DNA from 4 places in the Bacillus swezeyi genome. Region 2 is predicted to be linked to each of the others. Evidence: riboswitches for the same ligand, from Rfam matches in the RefSeq annotation. Region 2 holds a riboswitch; each other region holds the start of a gene.
What was found. A riboswitch is a leader RNA that binds a small molecule or an ion and turns the genes downstream of it on or off. The one in region 2 is predicted to bind thiamine pyrophosphate.
Positions count from the first base shown of each region.

Region 1: another riboswitch for thiamine pyrophosphate. It lies ahead of RBH91_RS01245 (nucleoside 2-deoxyribosyltransferase); the one in region 2 lies ahead of tenA (thiaminase II).
Region 3: another riboswitch for thiamine pyrophosphate. It lies ahead of tenA (thiaminase II); the one in region 2 lies ahead of tenA (thiaminase II).
Region 4: another riboswitch for thiamine pyrophosphate. It lies ahead of thiC (phosphomethylpyrimidine synthase ThiC); the one in region 2 lies ahead of tenA (thiaminase II).

Region 1 covers NZ_CP133085.1:211,264-216,449, forward strand. The annotation lists gene RBH91_RS01230 (ABC-three component system protein) at 1-224, opposite strand, end outside; partial or broken gene RBH91_RS01235 (DUF255 domain-containing protein) at 668-841, opposite strand; gene RBH91_RS01240 (helix-turn-helix transcriptional regulator) at 1,500-1,709, opposite strand; TPP riboswitch at 1,949-2,051, shown strand; gene RBH91_RS01245 (nucleoside 2-deoxyribosyltransferase) at 2,129-2,575, shown strand; gene RBH91_RS01250 (thymidylate synthase) at 2,590-3,597, shown strand; gene RBH91_RS01255 (class I SAM-dependent methyltransferase) at 3,597-4,355, shown strand; gene thiD (bifunctional hydroxymethylpyrimidine kinase/phosphomethylpyrimidine kinase) at 4,369-5,172, shown strand.
Region 2 covers NZ_CP133085.1:4,356,463-4,361,648, forward strand. The annotation lists gene RBH91_RS21755 (ABC transporter ATP-binding protein) at 1-356, opposite strand, end outside; gene RBH91_RS21760 (ECF transporter S component) at 331-930, opposite strand; gene tenA (thiaminase II) at 927-1,613, opposite strand; TPP riboswitch at 1,725-1,829, opposite strand; gene RBH91_RS21770 (hypothetical protein) at 2,061-2,222, shown strand; gene aceA (isocitrate lyase) at 2,298-3,575, opposite strand; gene aceB (malate synthase A) at 3,592-5,181, opposite strand.
Region 3 covers NZ_CP133085.1:1,419,927-1,425,112, forward strand. The annotation lists gene RBH91_RS06805 (monovalent cation:proton antiporter family protein) at 1-1,615, shown strand, start outside; TPP riboswitch at 1,674-1,782, shown strand; gene tenA (thiaminase II) at 1,867-2,568, shown strand; gene tenI (thiazole tautomerase TenI) at 2,543-3,160, shown strand; gene thiO (glycine oxidase ThiO) at 3,144-4,253, shown strand; gene thiS (sulfur carrier protein ThiS) at 4,250-4,453, shown strand; gene RBH91_RS06830 (thiazole synthase) at 4,456-5,186, shown strand, end outside.
Region 4 covers NZ_CP133085.1:1,091,383-1,096,568, forward strand. The annotation lists gene RBH91_RS05155 (four-helix bundle copper-binding protein) at 338-706, opposite strand; gene aroD (type I 3-dehydroquinate dehydratase) at 905-1,669, shown strand; TPP riboswitch at 1,841-1,950, shown strand; gene thiC (phosphomethylpyrimidine synthase ThiC) at 2,095-3,870, shown strand; gene RBH91_RS05170 (hypothetical protein) at 3,906-4,361, opposite strand; gene RBH91_RS05175 (helix-turn-helix transcriptional regulator) at 4,358-4,564, opposite strand; gene RBH91_RS05180 (hypothetical protein) at 5,114-5,186, shown strand, end outside.

The DNA.
Region 1 (5,186 bases), 380 kb from region 2:
TTTTTTTTCTTAATTTTAGGTCGATAGAAATCTGTTGTATTTTCAATAACATTGTTGATATTGTCAGTTTCCTTAGAGAAACATTCTATAATTTCTTTTAGATCTTGTTCATAGAACCTGATAGGATGAGGATTAAAATTATAGATATGAGTTGTCTCTTTTATATCCCTACCTGCAGATTTATTATTGTTTCCAGCTATTATTTGCAGTATTCTCTCAAACATTTTTCATATCATTCCCAGCTGTTTTGTTCCCTTTTCCAATAACTAGTTGTTTTCTGGCGCTATTTGAATTGATATTTAAATTTTTGGTTATCTTTATAACTTTCCCAGCAACAAAGATGCTTATTATGAAAGATAATATTGAACACACTCCTGAAATAAAGTTAAATGTTTGCATATAAGCTAAATGTCCCCCTTCAAAAAAGTTGTTGTGGTACTAATCATCCCCTATTATAGCACTTTTTGGTGGAAAAAATCTGTTCAACCCCAAAATATCAAATATTTAAAAGGTTCAACATCAAAAATCAAGGGTTTTCAGTAAACTTTGGGAACAATCTGAAGTTATTGTTATTTCTTTCAATTCCTTCATGTATATTAACTATGCCCGATCACATGTAGATTTATGTTTATGATTAAGATAATATTTCTATCTTAGTTTCTTATTGACACCAATGGCAAGTCGAATAGCCGATGCTGACGAGAACCGGCTTGTTTTCGCGTTTTGCTTTTTCGAAGGCTTCTTCTCCCCACGGATACCAATCCACAGGATTGTGAGCATGTTGGAGTAAATACGGAGACTTCTCAGCGATTAATCTATTGGGTTTATTGTTAGTGGGCATGGGATCACCTTCTTTCCTTATTGACTATCCTTAGATTACCACAGTAATCATATATAAATTCAAAAAATGAGCAGGTTTTGGAATGGATGGATAATTGTCAATGCAAACACAACAAGCCGGCTTGAGTCAGCAGAACTGCTAACGTTACTCTGCGTACCTATTCCTGAGAAAGGGAAGTTTGAATGGAGATGCGCCTGGATTCACAGCATAAGAAAGAACATACCAAATGATGCAGGTATGTTCTATAATTTAAACAGAAAGATAAAAATCATTGAGTAGGCTAACTCTTGTTATCCTCTTATATATGTTTTTTACCAAAACAAATTGGATTAGGGATAAGTTATATATGCAATGCAAAAAGCGACAAATAATATATAGTTCTTTCCGTTATTAATGAAAAAGAAATCGATGATCCAAAGAGTAAATAAAGTGATAAAAACGATGTTGTAACTCATTGGAGCACTTTTTTTAGTATTTATTTACCCATTTCATCCTTCTTTACTTTATTTTTCGTTCTCCATATAAAGAATTGACCCCATGCTAATAGCAAATTAATCAATAAAATCCCTTCAGTAACGTCCGATGTTGTTTAATATAGCTCAGTAAAGTTCCCTCGAAGTATAAGGTAATAATGATTAGAAATAGCAAACTAAACACTTCAATTTTTCTCATTTCTGACATCCCTTTCTGATTCGAATAAAAATAATTGGTCAACTGTTACCCCTAAACAATATGCCAATTGAAAAGCAAGAGATAAACTCGGATCATACTTATTATTTTCAATAGCATTAATGGTTTGACGGGAAACGCCGCACGCTTTGGCCAATTGCTCTTGAGAAAAACCTTTTTCCTTTCTAGCATGTTTTATAACCTTTTTCCATAAAAACTCCTTTATGGAAAAGATATTTTACATATTTGTCGTAAATGATTGTTTTCATTATGTCAAACTTATTTGGCATATTTGGAAAAGGAAATGGGAAGGCAAACTGTTATCTCAGTTGTTTGATGGAATCCACTTTTAAATAATAATTAGCTGCTTCCTTTTTAATCCTATCATTGTTTGACTAATGACATGGAATAGTTTAGGATTAAAGTAAATATTTATATTTTATCCACTAGGGGAGCTTTAGAAGCTGAGAAGAGACATAAGTCCTGACCCTTTGAACCTGATTTGGTTAACACCAGCGTAGGGAAGTGAAAAAATTAGAGAGATTTTTTATCTTATCTATATTTAAGCCACTTTCCATATGAAAGTGGCTTTATTTATTTTGAAAGGATGATATTAAAGTGACAACTAAAAAAGTTTTTTTAGCAGGGCCTTTTAAAAGTTTAGTAGATGAGAATACTGGATTGATGAGTTTACATGAAAGGGGAAAGTTGGAGTCATTAATTTCTTTTTTTGAAAATGAAGGATGGTTAGTTCATAATGCTCACAAGCGAGAAGGATGGGGGAAAGATTTCATGACACCCCAACAGTGCACTAAAATTGATTTTGATGAAATAAGCACTTGCGACCTTTTTGTAGCTTTTCCTGGCTCACCGGCTTCTCCTGGAACGCATATAGAAATTGGATGGGCTTCTGCCTTGAAAAAAAAGATAGTGTTATTACTAGAAAATGATAGGGATTACGCATTCTTAATTCAAGGGTTAAATGTAGTAGCTGATGTTGAATACATTAATTTTAAAGATACTGATGATTTATTAGAGAAGATTAAAAGTATCCTTATGAAATAAAAGGTGGAATCTAAATGAGAAAGAAAACTTTTCATGAAGCATATATGGAAACCCTGTATGACATCTATTACAACCCTGAATTTTTGAATTCACCGCGTGGACAAAAAAGCAAAGAACAATTGAACTATCATCTGATCCTTGAAAATCCAATAGAACGTGTCACTTACTTACCCTCTAGAAAAACAAATATCGTGTTTAATTTTGCTGAAGTTTTATGGTATTTATCGGGGAGTAATAACTTAGATTTTATTAGTTATTACAATAAAAAAATGCCTTTATATTCAATGAATAAAAAAACATTAACAGGTACTGCGTATGGTCCTAAAATATTTGAATTTGGAAACGCAAAACTAAATCAATGGAATAGAATAAAAAATCTTTTGACACAAGAAGACATTGATTCAAAAAGGGCATTTATTCAAATATTCGATGCCTCGGAACTCTTCGTTTCTGGAAACATTGATGTTTCTTGCACAATCGGTTTGCAATTTTTCATAAGAGAAGACAAGTTATACATGTCTTCCGTAATGCGTGCAAATGATGCATTTCGAGGGATGATTAGTGATCTGTTCTCTTTTACATTTATGCAAGAATTAATGGCGAGAGAACTTCATTTAGAAGTCGGGGAATATTTCCATAATGTTGGTTCCATTCATATTTACGAGTCGGACAACGAATGGGCAAAAACAGTACTTGAGGAAGCAAAAACCCATAATGATATCTCGGCTTTTGAATTTCCTAAAATGCCTACCGGGAATAATTGGCCCTTCATCGAAACAGTTTTAGAATATGAGGCTTTGCTTAGAAAAGATCAAATTTCAATGTCAAAGCAGGATATTGAAACTCTAGACTTACCTGAATATTGGAAACAGATTCTTTTACTTTTCAGTATATATCAGCATATTGCTTATAAACGAGATATGGATCATTCTCTATTTCAAGGCTTACTTCCTATTTATCAATTTTTTGTTAGAAATAAGTGGTTTAATTATTTCTCAACTAAACAAAAGGAGGAAATTTAATGAAAACTTCTTGGAAAGAAGACAGTGTTGCTGGTAAATTCGATGCTTATAACGACGTTTTAGAACAAACATTAGGTTTTGAGTATGTTTTTCGTAAATTTGATAAAGAGGATATTAAAAAGGTGCTCGATTTTGGCTGTGGTCCCGGAAAGGTAGCATATAGGTTAGCTGACAGAATAGATTGCAATGTAATCGCAGTAGATGAATCAAGTAAGATGTTAGATATAGCAAAGACAAAAAGAAAGCATCCACATGTTGACTATCATTTAATTGAACATGATAATCTTTTCTTCTTACCAGATCATTCAGTTGATGCTGCTATGGCCTGTTACGTCTTTATTAATACAGATAGTGATCAACGTATCAAAAGAATAATGGATGAAATTTTTCGTGTGTTAAAACCGGGCGCTTCTTTTGTTATACTCGATACGAACCCTGATTCAACTGGAATAGAATTTTCAACCTTTCGCAACGGAATACCGGGGAAAGAATATTCTTATGGAGAAGAAAGAAATGAGTGGCTTCATGTTCCTGAACAAGCAGATTTAATTTTAAATGACTTTCATTGGCCGAAGTCAATGTACTATAAACTTTTATCTAATGCAGGTTTTGAAAGTGTAACTTTACTAGAACCAACGTTAAACGAAATTGACGGAGAGCAGTTAAAGGCTATCGAACAAAAATTTAAATTTAATAATTGGAAAAGTGAAAAGGAATATCCACCTTTTATAATTTTTGAAGCAGTTAAACCTACCTAAGGAGGAGTATGAGTTGACGGATATCTACAAAGCACTTTCGATTGCTGGAACAGATCCAACCGGGGGAGCGGGAATTCATGCAGACTTAAAAACCTTTCAGGAACAGCAAGTATATGGAATGGCTGTTATTACATCAGTTGTTGCTCAAAACACACTTGGTGTGAAAAGTTTTGAGGAGGTATCTCTGAATAATATATCTCAGCAAATAGACTGTGTCATTGGAGACATAAAACCAGATGCTGTAAAAACTGGTATGCTTGCAAGTGTAGAAATTATTGAACTGATAGCTGAAAAATTAAAAGCGGCTCATATCCAATCGTATGTGATGGACCCAGTTATGGTTGCTAAAAGCGGACATCATCTGCTTCATAAGGATGCCGTTAATCATTTGAAAAAATTATTAATACCTCAAACAACTGTTATTACACCAAATATTCCAGAAACAGAAGTAATAATCGGCAAATCAATAAAAACTATACAGCAGATGCGTGATGCTGCTAAAGAAATTGTGGAAGTATATGGAGCAAAGAGTGCTGTCGTAAAAGGAGGGCATTTGAACGGAGAAGCTCGCGATATTATGTACTTTGACGAGACCTTTGAGGAATTTGTTTCTCCTCGCTTTGATACAAAACATACCCATGGAACAGGCTGTACTTTTTCTGCCGTTATAACTGCAGAGCTAGCAAAGCAGCACAGTATACCAGAATCTGTCGCAACAGGAAAAGAATTTATTTCAGCAGCTATTAAACATCCCATAGGAATTGGGAAGGGACAAGGGCCTACAAATCATTTCGCGTATCGCTCAATCATTAATTAAGAGACAACTACTTA
Region 2 (5,186 bases):
ACCTGCTCCATTACATCCCCGATCATTTGATCCATATGTTGACGGGGAACAGACCTGTTTTCAAGACTAAAAGCGATTTCTTCGTCAACATGAAGCATGCAAAACTGTGAATCCGGGTCCTGAAACATAACGCCCGCACTCCTTCTGCGGTTTATTTCACCGCTGACATCCGCTTCAATGTGTTCGGGAATAATCCCGGACAGAGCCGAAATAAGCGTCGATTTTCCGCTTCCGCTCGGCCCGAGTATCAACACTTTCTCTCCTTTTTGAATCGATAAGGTGACGCGGTCCAACATCGTTTCAGACCGATGGTAAAAGCGAATGGAGAGATTATTGCATCCTAGATATGAATTCATTTGATTCATCCTTTTTACGGTGCTCCTTCATGATTTCATACTGATCAAGGACACCCGTTTTCGCGAGTGCTCCGACAACGGCTTTGGCAAGCCAGCCGCCCAGAATAATGCCGCTGATGATTTGAATGGCTAAGGTCAGAATCAGCGTTTCCGTCGTATAGTAGGCAAAACCGTTTGCCATCAAGCTGTATGCCATGCTGCCGACCGCTGCCAGCGCACCGGAAAGCATAAGAGTAAACAGGTTATAGCGCTTATAGCGAAACATCGCAAACGCGATTTCCGCCCCGGCACCTTGGAAAACGCCGATCAGCAATGCGGACAAGCCAAAATGGCTGCCTGTCAACAGCTCAACCGCTGCTGCGGCCGTCTCGGCAATCAGAGCTGCCCCCGGTTTGCGGATGATATAAGCAACGATCGGACTGGCAATCACCCAAATGCCAAACATTAAGTTTGCGCCGACAGGGCCGACAATGGCCGATACAGGAATCCACAACGTAGACCAGCCTAAGTAAATGACACCGCAGGCTACCGCTAATATCACTGTCATTACGACTTCTTTCATGTTCCAATTCATCGTCTCGCCTCCTCCATTTCAACCGGCCAATTTTCAACTGTGTAAGCCATCTCCCAAAATCCGTATTCCAGCTGGCAGCTCTGCAAAAAAAGCTCTTTCATTTTTTGTTTTTCGGCCTCGCCCGCTGCTTCTGCCCATTCGTCCAAACGGGTGCAGAACATCGTCGTGATTGAATCGGTTCTGTCCCCGTAAAAATGAATCCAGTCATAGAATGGATGCGACGGATCAGGCTGCACTTCCTTCAGCAGCTTTTTGCCAATCTCCCAATAAGTCCACGGACAAGGCAATAAAACGGCTACAATCTCTCCAAGCGTGCCTTCATGCGCCGCCGTCAGCAAATGGCGGATATAATGATGGGCAGACGGGGCCAGCGGATAGCCTTGCAGAGATTCATAGGCTACGCCTGCAGCCCGGCACAAATTGTTATGCGGATGCACTTCACTGTTTAAAACAAAGGAAATCTGCTGGTGAAACATTTCCATGTCTTTGCGATTCTGACACTTTGAAATTGCAATTCCATAGATTTGGATAAAGGAATTCAAATACTCATAATCTTGTTTCACATAATGGATCAGCTGTTCCTTTTCCAGGCGGCCTGAGGCCAATCCTTGTACAAATGGATGCTGAAAAATCGCTTCAAAAATGGGGTCTGCCTCACGGCGTAGTTCTGCTGAAAAACTCATGACAGAGAGCCTCCTTCATCATTTTAAGGAAGGCACAGGGGGAAATAAGCGGCTTCTTTTATACAAAAAAGCCGCCCCAAAATGGAGCGGCTTTGACATGATAACATCATAAAGACACCGACTCCACTTCCCTACGCTAGTATGAACTAGATCAGGTTCAAAGGGTCCAAGATTACTTCTTGTCTCAGCCAGCTTATGGCTCCCCTAGTGGACTTCCTATTACATTAACTTTTACTCTACACATCAAAGTTCATGATGTCAACCTGTGACGGGTTTGAAGAAACTTCCGACCATTGTGTCCAAGCCGCTTTCTTCTGCCTGGCGGGTTTTTGTCAATATGATTTACACAATTTTAAAATATTTATAGAAAAATATAAATTTTCTGAAACTTTTTCCTAGCTCATCCGTCTAATATATAGAAAACAAAAAATTTTTGGAGGGGATATTATGATGATGTTTATCTTGATTTTGACAATGGCTGGGTATTTGTTTTACTCTTTCAGCAAAGACAATCGGCCGGCCAAAAGAAGTGACAAGGCTCAGCATCGTAAATTGACTGTACTTCGGGAACATCCTTTGACAGCCCCTTCCAATGACGCAAACTGCTAAATTCACATTCCATACACCATCAATAAGCTAGCCGCCTATTTAAGATAGGCGGCTTTTTCATGTCCTTAAGGCTGTTTACGGCTGAAACTGCTCTGCCTCCGTCGAGCCTTTCAGCGCCGTTGTAGAAGAGGTTCCGCCTGTGACGACCTGCGCCACTTCATCAAAATAGCTTGTTCCGACTTCGCGTTGGTGCCTTGTCGCCGTATATCCGTGTTTTTCACTGGCAAACTCAGCCTGCTGCAGCTCAGAGTACGCCGCCATCCCTCGATTGTTATATTGGCGAGCCAACTCAAACATCCCGTGATTTAATGCATGGAATCCTGCAAGTGTGACGAATTGAAATTTATAGCCCATTTCACTGAGCTGTTTTTGGAAATTCAGAATGCTGTTATCATCCAGTTTGGCTTTCCAGTTGAAAGAAGGAGAGCAATTATAAGCGAGAAGTTTGCCAGGGAATTTCTCATGGATCGCCTGAGCAAATCGGCGCGCTTCTTCAATGTTCGGTTCAGATGTTTCACACCAGATCAAGTCGGCATATGGCGCATATGCCAAGCCTCTGGCAATCGCCTGATCAAGACCCGATTTTGTTTTGTAAAAACCCTCAGATGTGCGCTCTCCCGTCAAAAACGGCGCATCATATTGATCAATATCGCTAGTGATGAGATCGGCCGCATTCGCATCGGTACGGGCGATGAGAATGGTCGGCACTCCCATGACGTCTGCGGCAAGGCGCGCGGCAATTAAATTGCGAACCGCCGTCTGCGTCGGAAGCAATACTTTTCCGCCCAAATGGCCGCATTTTTTCTCAGATGAAAGCTGATCTTCGAAATGGACCCCCGCGGCGCCAGCCTCAATCATGCTTTTCATCAATTCGAACACATTGAGCTGTCCGCCGAAGCCTGCTTCGGCATCGGCTACGATCGGCGCAAACCAATCTATATCATCTTTTCCTTCCATATGGTGAATTTGGTCTGCACGCTGAAGGGCGCGGTTGATTCTTTTGACGACATCTGGAACGCTGTTTGCCGGATACAGGCTTTGGTCTGGATACATGCTTCCAGAAAGGTTTGCATCCGCAGCCACCTGCCAGCCGCTTAAATAAATCGCTTTCAATCCCGCCTTGACTTGCTGCATCGCCTGATTCCCGGTTAAAGCGCCAAGCGCAGCAATGAAATCCTCTGTGTGGAGAAGCTTCCACAGCTTTTCGGCGCCGTGCCTTGCGATCGTGTATTCAATCTCCAGCGAACCCCTCAGGCGAATGACTTCAGATGCCTTATAAGGTCTTGTGATTCCGCCCCAGCGTTTGTCATGCTCCCAGCTTTCTTCAATCTGCCTTGCCTTTTCTGCCATCATCATGAAATTCCTCCCATTACATTTTTTCATAAGCGGGAATCGTAAGAAACTCCGCAAATTCATCATCTAAAATCAGTTGTTCAAAAATCTGTCCTGCCTCTTCGAACCGGCCGCTCTGAAATTGTTCCCTACCGACTCCACCGATGATTTTCTCCATTTCTTCCTCTTTCATCGTCTTGAACATCTCAACCGTCACTTCCCTGCCGTCGTCAAGAATCCCTTTTGGATGGCGAATCCACTGCCATAGCTGGGCTCTCGAGATTTCAGCCGTTGCCGCATCCTCCATTAAGTGGTCAATCGGTGCTGCACCTCTGCCAGACAACCAGGAAGCGAGATAGCGGATGCCGGCGCTGATATTGGTGCGGACGCCTTCTTCCGTAATTCGGCCTTTCGGCACTTCAAGCAAGTCTTTCCCCTCAATCTCGACATCTTCTCGTTTTCTATGAATCTGGTTTTCCGTCGGCATATGTTCATTAAATACGTCAAGGGCTGTTTGAATCATCCCAGGATGTGCGATCCATGTCCCGTCATGGCCGTCTTTTGCTTCCCGCTCCTTATCTTCACGGATCTTTGCGAAAGCGGCTTCGTTAATTTCCGGTTTGTCTTTAGCGGGAATCTGCGCCGCCATCCCTCCGATGGCATGGGCATGCCGTTTATGACACGTTTTGATGGCCAAAAGGGAGTAGGCTCTCATGTTGGGGACTGTCATCGTCACGGCTGAGCGATCAGGAAGGATGACTTCATCCCGCTTCTTGAATTTCTTAATGAAGCTGAAAATATAATCCCATCTGCCGCAGTTGAGGCCGGCTGAGTGTTCCTTCAATTCATACAAAATTTCATCCATTTCAAAAGCCGCCAAAATCGTTTCGATCAAGACCGTTGCTTTAATCGTGCCCTGTGGAATGCGCAAGTCATTTTGAGCATAGACAAACACGTCATTCCAGAGTCTTGCTTCAAGATGGTTTTCGATTTTCGGAAGGTAGAAATAAGGGCCGCTTCCTTTTTCGATCAGCGCTTTTGCGTTATGAAAGAAATATAGGCCAAAATCGAATAAGCTCGCTGACACAGGCTTGCCGTCAGCCAAAACATGCTTTTCCTCCAAATGCCAGCCCCTCGGCCTGACCTTGATGACAGCCGGGTTTTCCTTCAGTTGATAGCGCTTTCCAGCCTCATTCGTAAAGGAAACCGTCCCGCGGACCGCATCTCGCAAATTGATCTGGCCTTCTATACAATTTTTCCATGTCGGCGAATTCGCATCTTCAAAATCAGCCATAAAAACCTTTGCTCCTGAATTCAGGGCATTGATCACCATTTTTCTGTCAACCGGGCCGGTTATTTCAACCCGGCGATCTTCCAAATCCGGCGGAATCGGTGCGACCGTCCAGTTTTCTTCCCTGATATGCTTCGTCTCTTTCAAAAAATCGGGATTTTTCCCTTGGTCAATTTCTGCCTGAACGATTTTTCTGAGGTTTAATAAATCCCGCCTTCTGCCGCCAAAATGGTACTCAAGACGTCCGATAAACTGAAGCGCTTCCTTTGTTAAAATCTCTTCATACTGGGGATTCATCGATCCGGTAATATAAATCCTTTTCACTTCTGTTTTCATTTTTC
Region 3 (5,186 bases), 1.6 Mb from region 2:
TGATTTTTCCGCATTTGAAAAAGGAAAGAAAAAGCAGCTGCTTCCAAACGGAAAAGCGGCGCCGAATACATTTAAAACGGCTGCCATCATATTTATCGGAATTTTTATTTTGTCGCTCGGGCTATCATACAGCTTCGTGCTGGCCGGCTTTATCGACAACGCCTTTTTAATGACGCTGATTATTTCCACCATTTCCCTCGGCGTGGTCGTTCCGACTTTGAAGGAAGAGCGGCTCATGAAGACAAATATCGGCCAGGTTATTTTGCTTGTAGCGGTGATTGCCGATCTTGCGACGATGATTCTGCTGGCGGTGTTCGCATCAATCTATGGTGATGAAAACAGCAATATGTGGCTGTTGATCATATTATTTGCCGCAGGCGTCGTTCTGTATCTTTTCGGGAGAATCTTTAAAAAGCGGTCTTTTGTCGAAGTGATGTCAAAAGGGACGATTCAAATCGGCACAAGGGCGATTTTTACTTTGATCATTGTACTGGTCGCACTCTCGGAGTCGCTCGGCGCGGAAAACATTCTCGGCGCATTTTTAGCCGGGGTGCTCGTATCGCTTCTTTCTCCGAACAAAGAGCTTGTTCAGCAGCTTGATTCGTTCGGCTATGGATTTTTGATCCCGATCTTTTTTGTCATGACGGGGGTCAAATTGGATATTTGGTCGCTTTTTGAGAATCCGAAAATTTTAATCATGATTCCGCTGCTGTTTGTTGCGTTATTAATAAGCAAGGTTCTTCCCGCATTGCTTTTGAAAAAATGGTATGACACAAAAACGGTCCTGGCTTCAGGTTTTCTCCTGACATCGACGCTGTCCCTTGTCATTGCTGCGACAACGATCGGTGAACGCATTGGCGTTATCGATGCGCAAATGTCTGGAGCGCTGATTTTGGTGGCTGTGATCACATGTATCATTACACCGATCGGCTTTAAAAAATTGATGCCGAAAGCGGAAAGCGAAACAGAGAAAAAGACGATCAGCTTTATCGGCGCCAATCAAATGACGCTGCCGGTCACGCTTGAGCTCTCTTCTGAAGAATATCATGTCAGAATTCTGCATGTGCATCAGGAAAAGAAAGAAGAAAAGCTGGCTGATTCCGTTTTTGATGTGGAAATGCTGCCGGATTATGAATATAGCACACTTCAATCGTTTAACGTTTTTGAAACGGATATTCTTGTCGTGGCGACAGGAAATGAAGAGCGAAACACCGGGATTGCCCTTTTTGCAAAGGAGCAAAAGGTCGACAGAATTATCGCCAGCGCAGATTCGCCTAAAGCCGAAGCTGAATTAAAAGAAAACGGAATCGATACAATCTCCATTCTGCTGTCAACGAAAACATTGCTTCGCGCACTTATTGAGGCGCCTGGCGTCATGAAATTGCTGACCAACCAGGATGCATCATTGTACCAGATCAACATGAACAACGAACGGTTTGACGGTGTGCTGTTAAGGGAGTTTCCTTTTACCGGGGATGTCATTTTTGTACGGATTTTCCGAGGCATCGACAGCCTTGTGCCTCATGGAGATACAAGGCTGCAAATGGGTGACAGGCTGATCGCCACCGGTTCGCGCGGATATATCACAGAACTGAAAAAAACGCTTGAAGACTGATGCTTGACCATTTTCTATTTCGTGTTAAGATAAAAGTATAACTGAATGAAAAAGAAATGTTTTCCACTAGGGGAGTCCTTGATAAGGGCTGAGATAAAAGTGTGACTTTTAGACCCTCATAACCTGAACAGGTTCATACCTGCGTAGGGAAGTGGCAAGGTATTTGATTATGTATATATGCAAATTCCAAACCACTTTTCCTGCGGGGAAAGTGGTTTTTTCATTTTCAGAATTAAAGGAGGAGCCTCGATATGAAATTTTCAGAAGAATGCCGAAAAAGCGCTGCAGAATGGTGGGAAGGCAGTTTTGTCCATCCATTTATTAAAGGAATCGGTGACGGCTCTTTGCCTGTTGACTGTTTTAAATACTATGTTCTGCAGGATTCCTACTACTTGACCCATTTTGCCAAGGTTCAATCCTTTGCTGCGGCATATGCAGATGATCTGTATACGACAAGCCGGATGGCAGAACATGCAAAGGGCACTTATGAAGCAGAGCTGTCTCTCCATAGGAAGTTCACGGATTTATTGGGGATTACAGAAGAAGAAATTGAAGCGTTTCAGCCGTCGCCTACGGCTTATGCCTATACTTCCCACATGTACCGTTCCGTGATGAGCGGCAATTTTGCAGAAATTCTCGCTGCTTTGCTTCCTTGCTATTGGCTTTATTATGAAGTCGGAGAAACTTTGCAAACATGCATACCTGAGAACGGGGTTTATCAAGAATGGATTGCCACATACGGTGGAGACTGGTTTAAAGAGCTTGTGACTGAACAGATTGATCGTTTTGATGAGCTGGCTGAAAAAAGCACTGCTGAAACCCGCGCGAAAATGAAGAAAAACTTCGTGATCTCAAGCTATTATGAGTATCAATTTTGGAATATGGCCCACCGGCAGGAAGGCTGGTCAAAAAGCGGGGTGGAACAGCTTGCGCATTCACGTGATCACCAATGACAGGCACTCTCAGGAAGAGCTTGCTGCGAAAATCATTTCAATCAAGGATATAGTCGATTTTATCCATATCAGAGAACGGTCAAAAAACGTCAGCGACATATCAGATTTAATCAGCCGCCTGCTCATCGGCGGGGTCGATAAACGGAAGCTTATCATCAATGACAGGGTGGATATCGCTTTGTTTTACAATATACACCGCGTTCAGCTGCCTTCTCACAGCTTTTCTGTCAAGTGTGTGAGAAGTCGTTTTCCTCACTTGAAAATTGGCAAATCCGTGCACTCCGTTCAAGAAGCGGTTCAGGCTGAAAAAGAAGGTGCAGATTACGTGTTGTTTGGCCATATTTTTGAAACGGACAGCAAAAAAGGCCGGACAGGAAGAGGGATCGGCTGCCTGGCTGATGTTAAAGCGGCTGTCCATATTCCAGTCATTGCGATCGGGGGAATCACCGAAAAGCGGCTGCCTGAGGTGCAGACGGCAAACCCTGACGGCATCGCCGTCATGTCAGGGATCATTTCAAGCGACCATCCGGCTGAAGCAGCGGCGCGGTTTGCCTGTTACGTAAAGGGAGATTCATATGAAAAAGCGTTATGAGACCGTTGTGGTCGGAGGAGGCATCATTGGCGCTTCGATTGCTTACCATCTTGCAAAGGCAGGAATCAAAACGGCTGTTTTTGAAAGCGGAGAAATCGGACAAAAAGCGACCAGGGCGGCAGCGGGCATGCTCGGCGCCCATGCCGAATGCGATAAACCCGGAACATTTTTTGAATTTGCCAGAGCCAGCCAAAAGGCATATCAGCGGCTGGAAGCTGAATTAAAACAGATAAGCGGCATTGACATCAGAAGACGCGACGGCGGAATTTTAAAGCTCGCTTTTTCTGAAAGCGACCGGGAGCGCCTCATGCAGATGGCTGTATTGGATTCTGCGGAATGGCTGACGCCCGGAGAGGTATATGAGAAAGAGCCTTATGCGGCAAAAGGGATACTCGGCGCAAACTTCATCCAAGATGATGTTCAAGTCGAACCCGTTTCTGTTTGCAGGGCGTTTGCCAAGGGAGCCAAACTGTCGGGCGCCGATATTTTTGAATACACTCCTGTCACTTCGATCGAAACCGGGCCAGGCGCAGTCACGGTCAAAACGGCTTCAGGAGAGGTGGAAGCCGAGCACGCGGTGATTGCAAGCGGTGTATGGAGCGGCGTTTTCTTCAAACAGCTCGGCTTAAATAAAAGATTTTATCCTGTAAAAGGCGAGTGCCTGTCTGTTTGGAATGAGGGCATTCCTTTAACCCGGACGCTGTATCATGATCATTGCTATATTGTTCCCCGCCATAGCGGGAAGCTTGTTGTCGGGGCAACGATGAAGCCGGGAGACTGGAATGAGCAGCCTGAGCTCGGCGGAATCGAGGCCGTCATCAAAAAGGCGAAAACGATGCTGCCAGAGATCGAAAAAATGAAAATTGATCAATGCTGGGCCGGATTGAGGCCGGAAACCGAAGACGGCAATCCGTATATCGGCAGGCATCCTGAAAACGGCCGGATTTTGTTTGCGGCCGGCCACTTCAGAAACGGCATTCTTCTGGCGCCTGCAACCGGCGCGATGATCACCGACATGATTCTGGGCCGCCCCGTTAAAAAAACGTGGGAAGAGGCGTTTCAAGCGGAGCGAAAGGAGGCTGTTAACAGGTGAACATTCAGCTCAACGGAAAGAAAATAGAATGGAACGATGACGGTGGAACGATTTATGATTTGCTCGCATCCTACAAGCTGGAAAACCGGGTTGTCGTCGTCGAAAGAAACAGACAGATTATTGGAAAAGATCAATATCAAACAGTCGAATTGGAAGAAAATGATGTGATCGAAATCGTTCATTTTGTCGGAGGGGGATAAACATGTTTAAAATCGCTGATCAACAATTTTCATCAAGACTTTTGCTTGGTACAGGAAAATATCCGTCATTTAAGATCCAAAAGGAAGCCGTCCGTGTATCGGAGTCAGACATTTTGACCTTTGCCGTCAGACGGATGAATATTTTTGAAGAGTCACAGCCTAACTTTTTGGAACAGCTTGATTTAAGCCGCTATACGCTGCTGCCGAATACGGCTGGCGCAAAAACCGCTGAAGAAGCGGTGCGTATTGCCAGGCTTGCGAAAGCGTCCGGCCTTTGCGACATGATTAAAGTAGAAGTCATCGGCTGTGACCGTTCGCTTCTGCCTGACCCTGTCGAAACATTAAAGGCGTCTGAAGCTTTGCTTGAAGAAGGCTTTATCGTGCTGCCGTATACATCAGATGATGTCGTGCTGGCGAAAAAGCTTGAAGATCTTGGCGTGCATGCGATTATGCCGGGGGCTTCTCCGATCGGTTCAGGTCAGGGAATCGCAAATCCGCTCAATCTTTCTTTTATCATCGAACAGGCTCAAGTCCCGGTCATCGTGGACGCCGGCATCGGTTCTCCTAAAGATGCGGCATATGCAATGGAATTGGGAGCTGACGGGGTACTCTTGAACACCGCTGTCAGCGGTGCGAAAGATCCGGTGAAAATGGCGCTGGCGATGAAGCTCGCCGTTGAAGCGGGAAGGCTCGGATATCTGGCCGGAAGAATTCCTGAAAAAAATTACGGCAT
Region 4 (5,186 bases), 1.3 Mb from region 2:
AGTATAGCCTGATAGCCGAATCTAAAGAAACACAAAAGGTCAGCGAGAGCGGTCTGCCGAATTTCGGCTATGAAACGCATTATGATTGGATCATAGAACAGGACCGATTCTAAGGTGGCGAAACATGGCCGTCTTTTTTTACTTGCGCTATCCAGAATGATATAAAATAGAAACTTTAATATAAATCGTATACCATTCATAGCCCTTAACGGCTGATCTCGAAATCGCTTCGGCACGACTCAAAATCTGTTCTTCTTTCGGGAGTGATGAAAAAACGTTTCTCACGATCAGTAAGAAACGTTTTTCGTACAATCCGTAAGTTCATTTTCTCAGCATATCATGACGGCATTGCAAAGGAACGGCATTCCTGGGCGCATTGCAGGCAAGTCTGACTGCATGTTTGCGATTGCTGATCGGGCTGTTGTGAACAGTGATTTCCGCAGATTTCACAAATTTTTGCGCACAGCAAGGCAAGCGATTTTGCAAAGCGGCTGTACCTTGCGATATATTTGGCGGTCAGCGTACATATATCGGCACAATCTCTAAGCATTCTTAATTGGTCTTTTCTATGTCTCGGATCTTCCCTTGTGAGAACGTAATACTCAGTTAACTCACAAACAGCTTCACAATGCTGAAGCATTTTTAAAACACGTTGGTGCTGGACGTTCCTTAAATCCGCATGATAGGGAACGGTATGGTCATCCATTATATTTCCTCCTTCGTTCTATATGATCATTCCAACTTCATCCTATTCTTGTGCACTTGCCTATGCTCTGGGTGTTCATCTATTTTTGTTTCATATCTGCGGCATAGCCTAAGATTTTTGCTTGCGCTTATGATGAATATTGGTTACCGTTAAGTCATTGAGATTTCACGGATATAGAAAGAACAGGAGCTGAAACAAGTGGAGAAACTGGTGAAGGTCAGAGGAATGACGTTTGGAGAAGGCGCCCCGAAAATTTGTGTGCCCCTTGTCGGAGAAACACTCGGACAATTGAAAGAAGAAGCGGCTTTTCTGCAGACGTTTGATGCGGATGTCGCCGAATGGCGGGCAGATTTTTATGAAGGTGTTGAAGACATCGAGAAGGTAACTGAGGCTTTGTCGGAAATCCGCGGCCTTTTGAAAGAAACTCCGCTGATCTTTACCTTTCGCAGTGCGAGGGAAGGCGGAGAAAAAGATGTCAGCCCGGAATATTATTTTTCTTTAAATGAAACGGTTATCAAAACAGGGCTTGCCGATCTCATCGATATCGAGCTGTTTCATGATGAACGGGCTGTGAAAGCAGCGACGGAAGCCGCACATGCGAATGAAGTGGCAGTCATTATTTCCAATCATGATTTTGAGAAGACGCCGGCCACAGAAGAAATGATTTCCCGCTTGAAGAAAGCGCAGGAATTGGGTGCAGATTTGCCGAAAATTGCAGTTATGCCTGAAACGCCGGCTGATGTGCTAAGGCTGCTTGAAGCGACGTATACGATGCATGAGCAGTATGCAAAGCGGCCGATTATTACGATGTCCATGGCCGGGAAGGGTGTAGTCAGCCGTTTGGCAGGCGAGGTGTTTGGTTCGGCCATGACTTTCGGCGCCGCAAAGAAAGCCTCGGCTCCGGGACAGATCGCAGCTGGTGAGCTCAAGAGAATGATTGGTGTTCTGCACGATCATTTATAATCCTGTTAACGGATCTTTCTCCATAATGGTATTCACTTTTGCTGACATATCCCTTTTTAATTAAAAGCAGCTTTCATACGTTTTTGTAGTCAATCATTCCTAAAAAGCAGGAATGATTACATTTTAACTTTTCATCATGTGTTCATTGTGTTACCATAGTGACGAATTAAATAGCATTACTAGGGGTGCCCTGCATGGGCTGAGAGAGGAACGAATGCGTTTCTTAACCCTTTGGACCTGATCTGGTTCGTACCAGCGTGGGGAAGTAAAAGTGATTTATGCTGATTATTGCGAATTGCCGTGCAATAATGGTGATTTTTTACTGACTTTAAACCAGGTTCATGAAAATGTGCCTGGTTTTTTTGTGCTGGTACAGTTCTCAGGTTTAGTCTTGACCAATTTATAGAGGGGAAGGATTTTAAAACATGAAACATGAGTCAGTACAGCAAAAAAACATCTCGATTATGTCAAGCTTTACAGGGAGCCGAAAGGTGTATGTCGAAGGATCGCGTCCTGACATTCAAGTCCCGATGAGAGAAATTGCCCTGAGCCCAACGACAGGTTCATTCGGCGAAGAAGAAAATCAGCCTGTTCGTATATACGACACGAGCGGTGCTTACACAGACGCAAAGGCGGAGGTTGACATTTTAAAGGGGCTGAAGCCTTTGCGGTCGGCCTGGATCAAAGAGCGCGGCGATACCGAGGAATACGAGGGCAGAGACATAAAGCCTGAGGATAACGGCTATAAAAATGTGAAGCAGACGAATCACAGCTACCCGGGGCTGAAAAGAAAACCGCTGCGCGCGAAAAAAGGACAAAATGTCACTCAGCTACATTACGCAAGAAAGGGGATCATCACTCCTGAAATGGAGTTTATCGCGATTCGCGAGCATGTATCTCCTGAATTTGTCCGTGATGAAGTAGCGAGCGGCCGGGCGATCATTCCGTCAAACATCAATCATCCGGAAAGCGAGCCGATGATTATCGGCCGGAACTTCCACGTGAAAATTAATGCCAATATAGGGAATTCAGCCGTCACCTCCTCAATTGAAGAAGAAGTGGAGAAAATGACATGGGCGATCCGCTGGGGCGCCGATACGATGATGGATCTGTCCACTGGGAAGGATATTCACACAACAAGGGAATGGATCATCCGCAACTGTCCAGTGCCTGTAGGAACCGTGCCGATTTATCAGGCGCTTGAGAAAGTAAACGGTGTCGCGGAAGATCTGACTTGGGAAGTTTACCGCGATACATTGATTGAACAGGCAGAGCAGGGTGTGGATTATTTTACGATTCATGCCGGTGTACTCCTGCGCTATGTGCCGCTCACGGCAAAGCGTGTCACGGGCATCGTCTCCCGCGGCGGAGCGATTATGGCGCAATGGTGTCTGGCGCATCATGAAGAAAGTTTCCTTTACACGCATTTTGAAGAAATTTGCGAAATTATGAAAGCTTATGATATCGCATTTTCATTGGGTGACGGACTTCGTCCCGGTTCGATTGCTGATGCGAATGATGAAGCCCAGTTTGCCGAATTGGAAACGCTCGGCGAGCTGACGGAAATTGCCTGGAAACATGATGTGCAGGTGATGATCGAAGGACCGGGGCATGTGCCGATGCATAAAATTAAAGAGAATGTCGATAAGCAAATGGAGATTTGCAAGGAGGCCCCGTTTTATACACTCGGCCCGCTGACGACCGATATTGCCCCGGGCTATGACCATATTACATCAGCGATTGGAGCGGCGATGATCGGCTGGTATGGAACTGCAATGCTTTGTTATGTCACGCCGAAAGAACATTTGGGGCTTCCGAATAAAGATGATGTCCGCGAAGGGGTCATTACATACAAAATTGCGGCTCATGCGGCTGATCTCGCTAAAGGGCATCCCGGCGCGCAAATTCGCGATGATGCGCTTTCGAAAGCACGCTTTGAATTCCGCTGGCGGGACCAGTTCAACCTCTCGCTGGATCCGGAAAGGGCGCTTGCATTTCACGATGAGACCTTGCCGGCCGAAGGCGCGAAGACCGCTCACTTTTGCTCAATGTGCGGTCCGAAATTTTGCAGCATGAGGATTTCTCAAGATATTCGCGATTATGCAAATGAAAATAATCTTGATGAAGAAAAGGCTATTGAAAAAGGCATGGAAGAAAAGGCGAAGGAATTTAAAAAAGCGGGCAGCCGCATATACAGCTGACAAAAAAAGCAGATGAAGCGGGGGCCTTCATCTGCTTATCTGTTCTTTTGAAATGAAAACATATATGACAAGTGTTGAATGACAATTAACACAAAGATGACGATAATCGGAAAGTACGGGATATCGACTTGGAAAAACGGATAAAAGATCATGAGGAGCGCTGCGACAGGCATTGCAAAATACAGAACGATGTAAGAGGTTCTGCACGCTTTGGCGGTCATCATCTGCTCCCTTTCATCCTGTTCTTTAAATTCATCAGGAATGAGAATAAGGCTTCGTTTGCGAGAGCCTTTCTTCTCTAAAAAAGAGTAAACCGCCAGAACCGAAACAAATAGAAGAATGGGAATAAGGTTAAAAACAAAATGCAGTTCAGAATTGCTCGTTTTCAGGCTTCTTGCAATCTGTTCAGATGTTTGGAAAAACGTAATAAAAGTCCAGCACGCAAGTCCGAAAAGAAGAATGTGAAAAAAAGTCCTCGTTTTCATATTCATTCATTTTTCCCCCCTTCTAACCAAAAAACTTCTTCCATATTTAATCGAAACTCCCCGCAAATTTTCAATGCTAAAAGGAGCGACGGTATGTAATTGCCTTTTTCAATGGCCGCAACTGTCTGTCTCGTAACTCCGACAGCTTTTGCAAGAGCTTCTTGTGAATAGCCATATCTTGCTCTCAGCTCTCTTACCCTGTTGTTCATCTTACCACCCGCAATCCTTTTTTTATATAGTATATTTGACATATTGTTAATTGTACTAGACATAATGTTAACTCGATTTTACATTGCATTCAACATCTTTTGATCTAGAAATGGAAGATTCACAACCGCAATACTTAAATTTATACATAAAATTAACAAAAATGGAACAGGTAAAATAGGACTGTCTATCATTGTTTGAAAAAGGACTTTATGGTTATTTTCAGTGTTTATTTTCAAGTGGAGGCATGTCTTATTTTCTAGTTCTTTTCTCACTTGACACTTGGAAACAGTCTGTTTTCAAGAATGAAGAGGAAAAAGGCGGAGAAGATTGAAAATTAAGAAAAAAAGACCATGTGGCATCTGTGATGGTGAAAAACGCAGGGGGATTACGATGGATGGAGAGAATGAATGGGAAAATAGAATCAAAAAGAGACAGATGATTAAATAAATAGTTGGAAGGTAGTATTTATGAAATAGGAAAATTCATAGATTTCAGTATGAATTTGGGTGTGTTACGCTTTGGTTACTTGATAGAAAGGAGGGGGAAAAATGACATACGCAGCACCGCAAGTTGATTATTCTGTCAATCCGGCGATCGAAGACCAAGCTTGGTTCTTAGTGT